One region of the Streptomyces solitudinis genome, then DNA from elsewhere that is predicted to be linked to it. Evidence: riboswitches for the same ligand, from Rfam matches in the RefSeq annotation. Region 1 holds a riboswitch; the other holds the start of a gene.
What was found. A riboswitch is a leader RNA that binds a small molecule or an ion and turns the genes downstream of it on or off. The one in region 1 is predicted to bind cobalamin.

Region 1 (7,280 bases):
AGGGAGAGCAGGACGAACATGCGGGCGCGGAAGCGGGCCACGTCCAGCCCCAGCGTGGCCGCGGCCTCCTCGCCGGCCAGGAGCAGGTTCAGGTTGCGCGCCTGCACCAGGAGGACGGCGACGCCCAGCAGCAGGGCCGCGCTGGGCAGCCACAGGGTGCCCCAGCTGACGCCGCCGAGACCGCCGAGGGTCCAGGCGAGGACCGCGCGGGCCTCATTGCCCCGGCCGGTGGTGAGCAGGAGCAGGTTCAGCACCGCGGTGAGGACCGACGCGACGGCCACGCCGGACAGGATGAGCCGGACCGACGTGATCCGGCCGCCGGTACGGGCCGTGGCGTACACGAGCAGCAGCGCGCCGAGCGCGCCCGCGAAGGCGGCCGCCGGGAGGGACACCGGTCCGAACAGGGTCACACCGGACACGATCACCACGACCGCACCGAGGGACGCGCCGGAGGACACCCCCAGCAGGTACGGCTCGGCGAGCGGGTTGCGGACCAGGGCCTGCATGGCGGTTCCCACCACCGCGAGCCCGGCGCCGGTGACGGCACCGAGCAGCACGCGCGGGGCCCGCACGTCCAGCACGATGGTCTCCCGCGCCCGGGACCAGCCGGGCTCCGCCCCGTCGGCACCCAGCGCGTGGGTGACGATCCCCCACACCTGCCCGGGCGGCACGTGCACCGAGCCGATGGCCAGGCCGACGGTGGCCGATGACACCAGCAGGGCCGTGAGGACGAGCAGCGTGACGGCCAGGGGCCACCGGCCGGTCCGCCGCCGGCCCGGGGACGGGTGGCGGACGGGGGCCCGGGACCGCTGGTCCGTGGCGGGAGCCGTCACCGGAAGCTTTCGGGGTGCAGCCCGCGGGCCAGGTCCCCGACCGTGTACGCCGAGCGGATGCCGACCAGCGTCGCGGTCAGCGGAAGGACGACGAACCGCTGGTTCCGGATGGCGGGCACCTCGGCGAGGGCGGGCTGGGAGAGCAGGAACTCCTTCTTCTGCTCGACGCTTCCGGCGCCGGGGTAGTCGTAGACGGCGATGACCTCGGGCTCGCGTTCGACGACCTGCTCCCAGGAGACGTCACCGAAGACCTCGTCGAGGTCGGCGAAGACGTTCCGGCCTCCGGCCAGCCGGATCAGCTCGGTGCCCAGGCTCCTGCCGCCCGCGGTGTAGGCGGCCCTGTCGCCGCTGTTGTACACGAAGACGGGCACGGCGGCCTTGCCTTCGACGGCTGCGGTGGCCTCACCGACCCGTCCCCGGAGCTCGGCGACCAGCTCGTCGGCACGGTCGGAGACGCCGAAGACCGCGCCGACGGTGTGGATTTCTGCGTAGACGTCCTCCATCGTCACCTGCTCCTGTCCGCAGTACTCGCGGTTGAGGTGGGTGTCGATGCCGGCGTCGGCGAACGCCTCGCGGGAGCGGCCCTCGTTCTCGGCGAACGCGCTGCCGTAGCCGCCGTAGACAAGGTCGGGCCCGGCTTCCAGGACGGTCTCGAACGACGGTTCCCTGGGGGCCAGTTCCGGGATCGCCTCGTAGTCCTCCCGCAGCTCGGGCAGGACGGCCGAGTCGGGGAAGGCGGTGCCGACCATGCGGTCCTTCAGCCCGAGGGCCAGCAGCAGCTCCGTCGGGTGCTGGTGGATGGTGACCACCCGCGACGGCGGCTGCTCGTAGGTCGTGGTCACACCGCAGTTGTCGACCGTGACGGGGAAGCCCCCGGACGACGAGACCGCGGGCCCCGCGCTCCGGGCCGGGCCGCCGGCGTCGTCGGACGTGCCGCAGCCGGCGGTCAGGAGGGCCGACAGGGCGACGGCCGCTGCCGCGGGGCATAAAGCGCGCCGGCGCCGCCGGGCGGGGGAGAGAAAACGGAGACGCGCATGGGCGGTGGACACGTGAAGCCTCCTGGGGAGTCCGCGCTCCTCGGACCGGGCCCGCGACGAGCCAGTGTCCTGACTCCCGGATCGACGTTCCCCCTGCCTTCCCGCGCGGCGCGCAGTGGCATGCGAAGGGTTCCACTCCCCGGTCACAGTGGCGGGACCGCGCCGGACTCGCACCGGCTTCCTGTCTCCCGTCGCGGTGATGACCTGGTGATAGTACGTTTCCTCGCATCGAAGGCATAGGGCGTGCCGACCGGGCCGTACGCCCCGCGCCCGGGCTCGCCCCTCCCGTCCCCGACCGCGACGCACCGCGCGTGGTACCCGGGGCGTGCCGGGCGCGCAACGCGTCGTGCGGGCGCCCGCACGCCCGAAGACCTGCCCGCCCCCGCGCACCTCGCGGCGACACGGCGGGGCCCGGTCCGAGCCGGGTGCCCGCGGCGGTCAACCCTCCGGTAGCGTCAAGGTATGAGTCATCCGCATCCCGAACTGAAGCCCGCGAAACCTCTGCCCGAGGGAGGTCTGAGGGTGGTCGCCCTGGGCGGCCTGGGGGAGATCGGCCGCAACATGACCGTCTTCGAGCATGCGGGCAAGCTGCTCATCGTCGACTGCGGCGTGCTGTTCCCCGAGGAGAACCAGCCCGGCGTGGACGTGATCCTGCCGGACTTCACCTCGATCCGCGACCGGCTGGACGACGTCGTCGCCGTGGTGCTGACCCACGGCCACGAGGACCACATCGGCGGCGTCCCCTACCTGCTGCGCGAACGCCCCGACATCCCCGTCGTCGGCTCGAAGCTGACACTGGCCTTCCTGGAGGCGAAGCTCAAGGAACACGGCATCAAACCGCGCACCGCGCGGGTGCGGGAGGGCGACCGCCGCGGTTTCGGCCCGTTCGACTGCGAGTTCGTGGCGGTCAACCACTCCATTCCGGACAGTCTCGCGGTCGCGATCCGCACCCGGGCCGGGATGGTCCTGCACACCGGTGACTTCAAGATGGACCAGTTCCCGCTGGACGAGCGCATCACCGACCTGCGCGCCTTCGCCCGCCTCGGCGAGGAGGGCGTCGATCTGTTCCTGACCGACTCCACCAACGCCGAGGTGCCCGGCTTCACCACCTCCGAACGGGACCTGAACCCGGCGATCGAGCAGGTGATGCGCACCGCCCCGCGGCGCGTCATCGTCTCCAGCTTCGCCAGCCACGTGCACCGCATCCAGCAGGTGCTGGACGCGGCCCACCAGCACGGCCGCAAGGTCGCCTTCGTGGGCAGGTCGATGGTCCGCAACATGGGCATCGCCCGGGACCTGGGCTACCTGCGCGTGCCGTCCGGCCTGGTCGTGAGCCTCAAGGAACTGGAGAAGCTGCCGGACAGCAAGGTGACCCTGGTGTGCACCGGTTCGCAGGGTGAGCCGATGGCCGCGCTCTCCCGCATGGCCAACCGGGACCACACGATCCGGGTCGGCAAGGGCGACACCGTCCTGCTGGCCAGCTCCCTGATCCCGGGCAACGAGAACGCGATCTACCGGGTCATCAACGGCCTGACCCGGTGGGGCGCCAACGTCGTCCACAAGGGCAACGCCAAGGTGCACGTCTCCGGGCACGCCAGCGCCGGGGAACTCGTCTACTGCTACAACATCGTCAGGCCCCGCAACGTCATGCCCGTGCACGGCGAGTGGCGCCACCTGAGGGCCAACGCCGACCTGGCCATCCAGACCGGGGTCGCTCCCGAGCGGGTCGTCATCGCCGAGGACGGCGTGGTGGTGGACCTGGTGGACGGCCGTGCCTCGATCACCGGGAAGGTACCGGCGGGCAACGTCTACGTGGACGGCATGACGGTCGGCGGTGCCACCGAGGCGTCGCTGAAGGACCGCGTCGCCCTCGCGGAGGAGGGCGTGGTCACGGTGGTGGCGATCGTCGACGCCGACACCGGTGCCCTCGCCGAGGCCCCCGACTTCCTGGCCCGCGGTTTCGTGCACGACGACGCCACCTTCGAGCCGGTCGTCCCGGTGATCGAGAAGACGCTGGCCAAGGCGGCGGAGGAGGGCGTCGGGGACGCCCACCAGCTCGAACAGCTCATCGCCCGCGCCGTCGCCTCCTGGGCGTTCCGGACACACCGCCGCAAGCCCCTCATCATTCCGGTGATCATCGACGCCTGACCGCCCCGGCCCGGCCCGGGGAGTCCGTCCCGCCCGCCCCCCGCCGTCCCGGCGGGCGGGACGGGCGGATCAGTGGGCGGAGAGTTCGCCTGCGAGCTTGTCGTGCATCTCGGCGCTGGGCCGGTTCAGGCCGGTGATGGTGACCTTCTTGCCGCGCGAGGCGTACTTGGTCTCGATGGCGTCGAGTGCGGCGACGGAGGAGGCGTCCCAGATGTGCGCCCCGGAGAGGTCGATGACCACGTCGTCCGGATCGCCCGCGTAGTCGAACTGGTAGACGAGGTCGTTGGAGCTGGCGAAGAACAGCTCACCGGTGACGGCGTAGACGGCCTGTGTGCCGTCCGGGTCGGTGACGCCGGTGACCTCGGCGAGGTGGGCGACGCGGCGGGCGAAGGCCACCATCGCCGTGATGACGCCGACGATGACGCCGATGGCCAGGTTGTGGGTGACCACGACGACGGCGACGGTGACGGCCATGACCACGGTCTCGCTGACCGGCATCCGCTTCAGCGTCCTGGGCTGGACGGAGTGCCAGTCGAAGGTGGCGACCGAGACGAGGATCATGACGGCGACCAGGGCGGCCATCGGGATGTCGGAGACGACCGGGCCGAACGCGATGCACAGCACCATGAGGAAGGCGCCGGCGAGGAAGGTGGACAGGCGGGTGCGGGCGCCGGACGCCTTCACGTTGATCATGGTCTGGCCGATCATGGCGCAGCCGCCCATGCCGCCGAAGAAGCCGGTGACGATGTTGGCGACGCCCTGGCCGATCGACTCGCGCGTCTTGTTCGAGTGCGTGTCGGTGATGTCGTCCACGAGCTTGGCCGTCATCAGGGACTCCATCAGGCCGACCAGCGCGAAGGCGAAGGCGTAGGGCGCGATGATCCCCAGCGCCTCCAGCGTCAGCGGCATGTCCGGCAGGCCCGGCACGGGCAGCGAGGAGGGCAGCTCGCCCTTGTCGCCGACGGTGGGGACGGCGATGGCGGCGGCGACGGTGATGAGGGTGAGGACGACGATGGAGACCAGCGGCGCGGGGACGGCCTTGGTGACCCTGGGGAAGAGCACCATCAGGGCGAGGCCGCCGACGACGAGCGGGTAGACGGCGAACGGCACGTCCCGCAGCTCGGGAACCTGGGCCAGGAAGATGAGGATGGCCAGCGCGTTGACGAAGCCGACCATCACCGAGCGCGGCACGAACCGCATGAGCCTCGCCACACCCAGGGCGCCGAGGACGACCTGGATGAGGCCGCCGAGGATGACGGCGCCGATGAGGTAGCCGAGTCCGTACTCGTGGTTCAGCGGCGCGATGACCAGGGCTATCGCGCCCGTGGCGGCGGAGATCATCGCCTTGCGGCCGCCGACGAGCGAGATGACGACGGCCATCGTGAACGACGCGAACAGGCCGACGGCCGGGTCGACCCCGGCGATGATCGAGAAGGAGATCGCCTCGGGAATCAGGGCGAGGGCGACGACGAGACCGGCCAGCACCTCGGTGCGGAACACCTTCACGGAGGCGAGGAAGTCAGGTCGGGACAAGCGCGGCTTGCGCACCGCGGGCAGCGTCGAGGACATGCAACCGTTTCTGCGTCGGGCGCGCAGGGAACGGCTGCGCGCGTTTCATCGCGTCGGGGCAGCGGCCCCTGGGCGAGGGCCGTGCGGGCGGCTCTGAGGGCCGGCCGGGCATCGTCGCCCGGAAGTCCGTGGATGCCGCGGAGCCCCGGGCGGGGGCCGCCTCGCGGCGTCGGTGGCCGTGCTGCCGGTGCACGGCGGTGCGGCCACGCAGGAAACTCTACCCTGACGTAAGGGCAGAGAGCGCCTCGGCGGCTGTGAATCCCAGGTGAACAGACACGAGGAGCTTGTGATGCGTGACACGTGGGGTCCCGGGGTGCGGGGATCGTGGCGTGCGCCGTCCATGGCGTGAGGCTCAACCGGCCCGGCCCGCCCCTCGGGGGTCGACCGGTGTGAGGACTCCCAGCCGGTCCTCGATCGCCTGGGCCGCGTCCAGGCACAGGTCCTCCCGGAACGCGCGCCCGACGAGCTGGACTCCGCAGGGGAGCCCGTCGGCCACCCCGGTCGGTACGGCCACGCCGGGCACGCCCACGAAGCTGGTCACGGTGCACAGGCGCATGCCCGACCCGACACGCTCCCGCCCTGACCTGTCACGCGACTCCAGTCCTGGCTCGACCGGTGGCTCGGTGAAGACGGGGCCGAGCAGCAGCGGGTACTGGTCGAGGAACCGCGCCCATGAGCGGCGGATGCTCATCCAGGTGCCCATCAGCGTCATGAACTCCTCCACGCTCGCGGGCGGGCTCTGCTCCATCGCCATCCCGATGTAGCGGTCCCCGCCGTCGCCGAGCAGTCCGCGCACCACCGGCCAGGTGGGGGCGAACTCGGTCACGGTGATCCGGCCGTACGCCGCGAGGGCCTCGTCCAGCCGCGGTACGTCCTGCTCCTCGCGCACGTCGTATCCGGCGTCGCGGAGCGCGTCAGCCGCGGTCGCGACGGCTCCGCGAACCGTGGGGTGGACACCGTGCCCGCCAGGGTCCGCCACGACCGCGACCTTCACACGTCCGGGAAGCGGTTCACCGTAGGCGGGCACCGGCACGGCGCGGGGGTCTCGCGGATCGGTCCCGGCCAGCGCTTCGTAGGCCAGCCGCAGGTCGCCCACGGTCCGGGCCAGCGGGCCGTCGGTGACCAGGATCTGCGACGCCGGGCCGGGGTCGTCCGGGCCCAGAACGCGGTGGTCGGTGGGGAACCGGCCCGTGGACGGCTTCAGCCCGGCCACACCGCAGAACTGGGCCGGGACGCGCACTGACCCGCCCGCGTCGTTGCCCAGCCCGAGCGCCGCCATACCCGTGGCGACGGCCACCGCGTCACCTCCGCTGGAGCCGCCCGGGGTCCGGCTGCCGTCCCACGGGTTGACCGTGTCGCCGAACAGCTCGCTGCGCGTGTGCATCCCCGCCAGGATCAGGGTGGGGATGTTGCTGTGCCCGACGGGGACGGCTCCGGCTGCGCGCAGCCGTGCCACCGGGGGCGCGTCGGCCGGGGCCACCAGATCACGGAAGCGCTCCGTGCCGAACGTGGTCGGCACGCCTTCGACGGCGATGCTCTCCTTCACCGTGAAGGGCACGCCCGCCAGCGGTCCCAGTGTTTCGCCGGCGGCCCGCCGGCGGTCCACCTGGGCCGCGGCCTCACGCGCGCGCTCCGCGAGGAGCTGCGTGACCGCGTTCACCCGTGGATTGACCTCGGCGATGCGGTCCAGGTG
Region 2 (7,280 bases), on a different contig from region 1:
TCTTCAGGGCGGCTCCCGCCGCGTACCGGCCGACCGCCACGGCGGCCCCGGCACCCAGCACGGTCGTGGAGGCGGCTACGGCCGCCGCGGTTCCCGTTCGCATCCCGTCCAGTGTGCGGGTACCGCCCGGCAGTCGGCCAGTGGGCGTCCCCGGACGGGTGACGGGGCCGGTTCACGCCGTCGGCGGCTGTCCGTAGCCGCGCAGCCGTTCCGCGACGGCGTCCAGTTCCCCGGGCGGAAGCAGCGCGGGACGGCCACCGGGCACGGAGGCCGCGGCGAGCCACACGCGGCACATCCACTCCAGCTGCGCGGTCCGGTCCAGGGCCTGCTCCAGGTCCCGGCCGTACACGACCGTGCCGTGGTTGCGCAGCAGACAGCCGCTGCGTCCGCGCAGGGCCGCCAGCACGTGGCCGGCCAGCTCGGCGGTGCCGTAGCGGGCGTACGGGGCGACCCGCACCGGGCCGCCGAGCGCGGCGGCCATGTAGTGCACGGCGGGCAGTTCGTCCACCAGGGTGGAGACGGCGGTGGCGTGCACGGCGTGGGTGTGCACGACGGCGGCGGCGTCGGTGTGCCGGTAGACCGCGAGGTGCAGGGGGAGTTCGCTGGTGGGCACCCGGTGCCCGGCGGCGGGCCGGCCGTCCAGGGTGACCGCGCACAGGTCGCCGGGGCCGAGCCGGTCGTAGGGGATGCCGCTCGGGGTGACCAGCACGGTGTCGCCGACGCGGGCCGAGACGTTGCCCGAGGTACCGGTGACCAGCCCGTCGGCGACGGTGCGCCGGGCGGTGGCGACGACGGCGCGCCAGGTCTCGGCCCAGCCGGGCGGCAGGGCCGCGGCCGTCCCCCGGTCCGGAGTGCGGGGCGCGTCCGGAGTGCGGGACGCGTCCGCCCCGGTGTGCCGGTCCCCGTCCGGCGGAGGGTCCGCGGGCCGTGCCGGGTGCCGGCCGGGGTGCTGCGCGTCGGACATGTGCCGTCCCTTCGTCCGGATGGGCGTGCCGCGGATGGGCGTGCCGCCCGCCCCGCCGGGCGGCGCGGGCGGCCGGACCAGGCAGCCGGACCGGGCGCTGCCGAAGGTTCCGGATCGGCCTCGGTTCGGGAAAGTCCGCCCTGCCCGGCGGCGTCGTGTGCGTGGTGCGTCAACCTAGCGCCGGACCGTCCCCCTCCGCCGTGACCTGCGTCTCCCGGGCTTCTTCCACCCCACTGCGACCAGGGCGGACGGGGGCCGCCCAGCGCTCCCCGCAGGGGGACACCCCGATGCCCTGCTCAGTTCACCTTCCGTTTACCCGACATCCTTAGGTTCACGACGCAACCTGACCGCCAAACTGATTGCCGGGTGAATGGAACACTTCACGCTGCTGATCGGGATCGTGATCGTCACGGCCCTGGTGTTCGACTTTACGAACGGCTTCCACGACACCGCCAACGCGATGGCCACCACGATCTCCACCGGGGCCATGAAGCCCAAGGCGGCGGTGACCATGTCGGCGGTCCTGAACCTCGTCGGGGCGTTCCTGTCCGTCGAGGTCGCCACGACCATCTCCAAGGGCATCATCGACGAGACGTCCGGCATCAGGCCCGAAGTGATCTTCGCGGGTCTCGTGGGCGCGATCCTGTGGAACCTGCTGACCTGGCTCGCCGGTCTGCCCTCCAGCTCCTCCATGGCGCTGTTCGGCGGTCTCATCGGGGCGACGATCGCCTCCGTCGGCATCGGGGCCGTCCACATGGACGCCGTGCTGAGCAAGGTCCTGATCCCCGCGTTCATCGCCCCGGTCGTCGCCGGTGTCGCCGCCATGCTGGCGACCCGGCTCACCTACCGCGCGGCCCGCCGCGCGGACCCGGAGAAGACCTCGCACGGCTACCGCGCCGGGCAGATCACCTCCGCCGCGCTGGTCTCCCTCGCGCACGGTACGAACGACGCGCAGAAGACCATGGGCGTGATGACCCTCGCGCTGATCTCCGGCGGCGTCCTCGGCGCCGACGCCGACCCGCCGATGTGGGTCATCGCCTCCGCCGGCATCGCGATCGCCCTGGGCACCTACCTGGGCGGCTGGCGCATCATCCGCACCATGGGCCGGGGCCTCACCGACATCCACGCGCCGCAGGGCTTCGCGGCACAGACCAGCTCGGCCGTCACCATCCTGGCCTCCTCGCACCTCGGCTTCTCGCTGTCCACCACCCAGGTCTGCTCGGGCTCGGTGATGGGCTCCGGGTACGGCCGCAAGGGCGGTGTGGTGCGCTGGAACACCGCGTACCGCATGTTCGCCGCCTGGGGGCTCACGCTCCCGGCCGCGGGCCTGGTGGCGGCGCTGGCCGCCCTGCTGGCCGAACGGGGCGACTGGGGCATCACCGTGGTCGCCGTCCTCTTCGTGGCCGCCTGCGCCGCGATCTGGACCGCCTCCCGGCGCGAGGTCGTCAGCCACCACAACGTGAACGACATGCCGCAGGAGGACCCGGGCGTGGTGACGAGCGCGGTGCAGGCCGTCAGCCCGCCGCCCCTCGGCGCCCCCCGCGACGAACGGGACCCGCTGGCCGGACAGGACGAGGCGCGGGACGCCGGGCACCGCTCCCCCACCGCCGTCTCCTGACCTCCGCCGGGACGGCCCCCGCACGGGCCGCCCCGGCAGACCCCCGACCTTCTCGTGACCCCCCGCACACCCGAGGACGTGACTTCCGATGGACATCGACTGGGCAGCTCTCGGCCAGGTCTTCGGCGTCAGCCTGCTGGCGACCGTCGCCCTGGTGGGCGTCTTCACCCTGGGCATCGTCAGCGGCTCCGCCCGCAGGACGGACGGCACCGTCCCGGTGCTCGCCCGCACCGGCGCCTACGCCGCCTACGCGGCGTGCGCCGCGGCCGTCGCCTTCGGCATCTACACGATCGCCGCCTGAGCGCGGCACCCCGCAGCAGCCGGTGAGGGGCACGGGCGGCGCCCGTGCCCCTCACCGGCGCGCCCGCGCACGCCCGCGCCGTGTGCCACCTCACACTCCGTCACCGCAGGTCAGGGCGGAGTTGACGGCTCTGCGCGGCCGTGGTGGACTTCGGCCCGTTGCCACACGGCGGCAGGAGAGGAAGCCGGTGCGAATCCGGCGCGGTCCCGCCACTGTCACCGGGGAGCACTCCCCCACCGAGCGTCACGGCCCGCGAGCAGGGCTGGAAGGCCGGGGGAGCTGTAGATCCGGGAGCCAGGAGACTCTCACCGCCGGTCACGTCGAGCCAGGGCGAGGACCCTGAGTGAGGACACACCGCCATGCCCGGCATTCCCCTGCCCCCAGACCCAGCGACCCCTCCGGGAGTGAGCGCGGGCTGACGGCGCCATGGGTTTCTCCCCTTCCGGCGCCGTGCTGGGCCACCTCTGCGACGCGCTCGCCGGTGACCCGCGCCGTGCCCACCCCGTCGCCGCGTTCGGACGGGCCGCCGCGGCGGCCGAGCGCCGCCTGTGGCGCGACCACCGGGCGGCCGGGGCCGCGCACACGGTGCTGTGCGCGGGCGGCGTCGCCGCCGCCACCGCCGCGCTGGCCCGCGCCGCGGGCCGGCGGCGGGCCGCGGACACCGCCCTCACCGCCGCCGTCACCTGGGCCGTGCTGGGCGGCACGTCCCTGGCGCGGGAGGCCCGCGCCGTCGCTGACGCGCTGACGGCCGGGAACGTCGGGGCCGCCCGCGCCCGGCTGCCGCACCTGTGCGGCCGCGATCCGCAGGCGCTCGACGCGGACGGCATCGCCCGCGCGGTCGTGGAGTCCGTCGCCGAGAACACCTCCGACGCGGTGGTCGGCGCCCTGGTGTGGGGCGCGCTCGCCGGGGTGCCGGGGATGGCGGCGTTCCGCGCGGTGAACACGCTGGACGCCATGGTGGGGCACCGCTCGCCGCGCTACCTGCGCTTCGGCTGGGCGGCGGCGCGCCTGGACGACGCCGCCGGGTGGCCCGGCTCCCGGCTCACCGCCGCCCTGGCCGCGGTGCTCGGGCCGGACCGGGCCGGTGCCGTGCGGGCCTGGCGCGCGGACGCGCAGCGGCACCCCTCGCCCAACGCCGGGCCCGTGGAGGCCGCGTTCGCCGGAGCGCTGGGCGTGCGGCTCGGCGGCACGCTCTCCTACGGCGGGCGCGTCGAGCACCGTCCCGTCCTGAACGCCGCCGGGCGCGCCGTGGCGGTCGCCGACATCGAGCGGGCGGTGCGGCTCTCGCGCCGCGTGGGCGCCCTGGCCCTGGCGGTCGCGCTGACCGGACGGGCGGCCGGGCAGGCTGCCGGACGGGCGGCTGCCGGACGGGCCGCGGGCGGGCACGGAGGGCGGCGTCATGGCCGGCTCTGAACCGGGCGGCGCCCTGCTGGTGGCGGGCACGACGTCCGACGCGGGCAAGAGCGTCGTCACGGCGGGCATCTGCCGCTGGCTGGCCCGCCAGGGGCTGAAGGTGGCGCCCTTCAAGGCGCAGAACATGTCGCTCAACTCCTTCGTCACCCGGGACGGCGCGGAGATCGGGCGGGCGCAGGCCATGCAGGCCGCCGCCGCCCGCACCGAGCCGAGCGCGCTGATGAACCCGGTGCTGCTCAAGCCGGGCGGCGACCGCACCAGCCAGGTCGTGCTGCTGGGCCGGGCCGTCGGGGAGCTGAGCGCGCGCGGCTACCACGGCGGGCGCGCGCAGCGGCTGCTGGGCACGGTGACGGAGTGCCTGGCCGAGCTGCGCCGCACGCACGACGCGGTGATCTGCGAGGGCGCGGGCAGTCCGGCCGAGATCAACCTGCGCCGCACCGACATCGTCAACATGGCGCTGGCCCGCGCCGCCCGGCTGCCGGTCGTCGTCGTGGGCGACATCGACCGCGGCGGGGTGTTCGCGTCCTTCTTCGGGACGACGGCGCTGCTGTCCGCCGAGGACCAGGCGCTGGTCGCCGGGTACCTCGTCAACAAGTTCCGCGGTGACGTCTCGCTGCTGGAGCCGGGGCTGGACATGCTGCACCGGCTCACCGGGCGGCCGACCCTCGGGGTGCTGCCGTTCCGGCACGGCCTGGGCATCGACGAGGAGGACGGGCTGCGCGTCTCGCTGCGCGGCACCGTGCGCGAATCGGCGACCGCGCCGCCGCACGGCCGGGACGTGCTGCGCGTCGCGGTGCTGCCGGTGCCGCTCATGTCGAACTTCACCGACGTCGACGCGCTGGCCGCCGAGCCGGGCGTGGTCGTGCGGTTCTGCGACCGCCCCGAGGAGCTGGCCGACGCCGACCTCGTGGTGGTGCCCGGCACGCGGGGCACCGTGGGCGCGCTGCGCTGGCTGCGCGACCGGGGGCTGGCGGCGGCGCTGGCCCGCCGCGCCGCGCAGGGCCGCCCGGTGCTGGGGATCTGCGGCGGCTACCAGCTCCTCGGGCAGCGCGTCGAGGACGACGTCGAGTCCCGCGCCGGGGTGGTGGAGGGGCTCGGGCTGCTGCCGGTGCGGGTGCGCTTCCACCGCGAGAAGACCCTCGCCCGGCCGACGGGGACGGCGCTGGGCGAAGCCGTCGAGGGGTACGAGATCCACCACGGCGTCGCCGACGTGCTCGGTGGCGAGCCGTTCCTGGACGGCTGCCGGGCCGGATCGGTGTGGGGCACGCACTGGCACGGCTCGCTGGAGAGCGACGCCTTCCGGCGCGCCTTCCTGCGCCGGGTGGCCGCCGACACCGGGCGCGCCTTCGTCCCCGCGCCGGACACCGCGTTCGCCGCCCTGCGGGAGGAGCAGCTCGACCGGCTGGGCGACCTGATCGAAGAACACGCCGACACCGCGGCCCTGCTGCGGCTCATCGAGGACGGCGCGCCCGCGGGCCTGCCGTTCGTACCGCCGGGAGCACCCTCATGAGCACCGTCACCCTGCTGTCCACCGCCGACACGGACCTGCTGGCCGCCCGCGCCTCGGGCGCCGCCTACCGCATCGCCAACCCCACCCGCGTGGACGTCGCCGAGGAGCTGCCGGGGCTGCTGGCCGGCACCGACCTGGTCGTCGTCCGGCTGCTCGGCGGGAAGCGCGCCTGGGAGGACGGGCTGGCCGCCCTGCGGGCGTCCGGGCTGCCCACCGTGCTGCTCGGCGGGGAGTCCGTGCCGGACGCCGAGCTGATGGCCGAGTCCAGCGTCCCGGCCGGGGTGGTGGCCGAGGCGCTGCGCTACCTCGTCGAGGGCGGCCCGGAGAACCTGGCCGAACTGGCCCGCTTCCTGTCCGACACCGTGCTGCTGACCGGCGAGGGCTTCGCGGAACCGCGGCCGATGCCCGCCTACGGGGTGCGCGGCGACCGCCCCCGCGACCCGGCGCGGCCCACGGTGGGCGTGCTCTTCTACCGGGCGCACGAACTCGCCGGCAACACCGCCTTCGTGGACACCCTGTGCGACGCCGTCGAGGAGCAGGGAGCCAACGCGCTGCCGGTGTACTGCGGTTCGCTGCGGGACGCCGATCCGGGCCTCTACGCGCTGCTGGGCGGTGTGGACGCGCTGGTCACCACCGTGCTCGCGGCCGGCGGGAGCCGGGCGTCGGACGCGAGCGCCGGCGGCGACGACGAGGCGTGGGACATCGGGGCGCTGGCCGAACTGGACGTACCGGTGCTCCAGGGCCTGTGCCTGACGACGTCCCGCACGGCGTGGGAGGAGTCCGACGCGGCCCTCACCCCCATGGACGCCGCGATGCAGGTGGCGATCCCCGAGTTCGACGGGCGCATCGTCACCGTGCCGTTCTCCTTCAAGGAGGACGGCCCCGACGGCATCCCGCTGTACGCGGCCGACCCCGGGCGCGCCCGCCGGGTGGCGGGCATCGCCGTGCGGCACGCGGCGCTGCGGCACAAGCCGAACGCGCACAAGAGGCTCGCGCTCGTCTTCACCGCCTACCCGACGAAGCACTCGCGGGTCGGCAACGCGGTCGGTCTGGACACCCCAGCCTCCGCCGTGCGGCTGCTGGACGCCCTGCGGGAGGCCGGGTACGGCGTGACGGACTACCCCGGCAACGGCGACGAGCTGATCCACCGGCTCATCCAGGCGGGCGGACACGACGTGGAGTGGCTGACGGAGGACCAGCTCGCCGCCGCCCCGGCGCGGGTGCCGCTGGCCGACTACCGGGAGTGGTTCGCCACCCTCGACCCGGCGCTGCGCGCGGACATGCTGGAGCACTGGGGGGAGCCGCCGGGCTCGCTCTACGTGGACGGCGACGACATCGTGCTGGCCTCCCTGGAGTTCGGGAACGTCGTCGTGATGATCCAGCCCCCGCGCGGCTTCGGCGAGAACCCGATCGCCATCTACCACGACCCGGACATGCCGCCCTCGCACCACTACCTGGCGGCCTACCGCTGGCT

Region 2: linked by a shared signal. The riboswitch ahead of V1J52_RS20870 (cobalamin biosynthesis protein) and the one ahead of V1J52_RS03145 (ABC transporter substrate-binding protein) in region 1 are both predicted to bind cobalamin.

What each region holds. Positions count from the first base shown of each region.
Region 1 is NZ_JAZDCW010000001.1:750,972-758,251, forward strand. It holds gene V1J52_RS03140 (FecCD family ABC transporter permease) at 1-833, opposite strand, end outside; gene V1J52_RS03145 (ABC transporter substrate-binding protein) at 830-1,882, opposite strand; cobalamin riboswitch at 1,913-2,093, opposite strand; gene V1J52_RS03150 (ribonuclease J) at 2,333-4,018, shown strand; gene V1J52_RS03155 (SulP family inorganic anion transporter) at 4,088-5,587, opposite strand; gene V1J52_RS03160 (amidase) at 5,940-7,280, opposite strand, start outside.
Region 2 is NZ_JAZDCW010000008.1:207,673-214,952, reverse strand. It holds gene V1J52_RS20890 (alpha/beta hydrolase) at 1-103, opposite strand, end outside; gene V1J52_RS20885 (class II aldolase/adducin family protein) at 173-964, opposite strand; gene V1J52_RS20880 (inorganic phosphate transporter) at 1,335-2,582, shown strand; gene V1J52_RS20875 (hypothetical protein) at 2,671-2,883, shown strand; cobalamin riboswitch at 3,062-3,187, shown strand; gene V1J52_RS20870 (cobalamin biosynthesis protein) at 3,310-4,296, shown strand; gene V1J52_RS20865 (cobyric acid synthase) at 4,283-5,806, shown strand; gene cobN (cobaltochelatase subunit CobN) at 5,803-7,280, shown strand, end outside.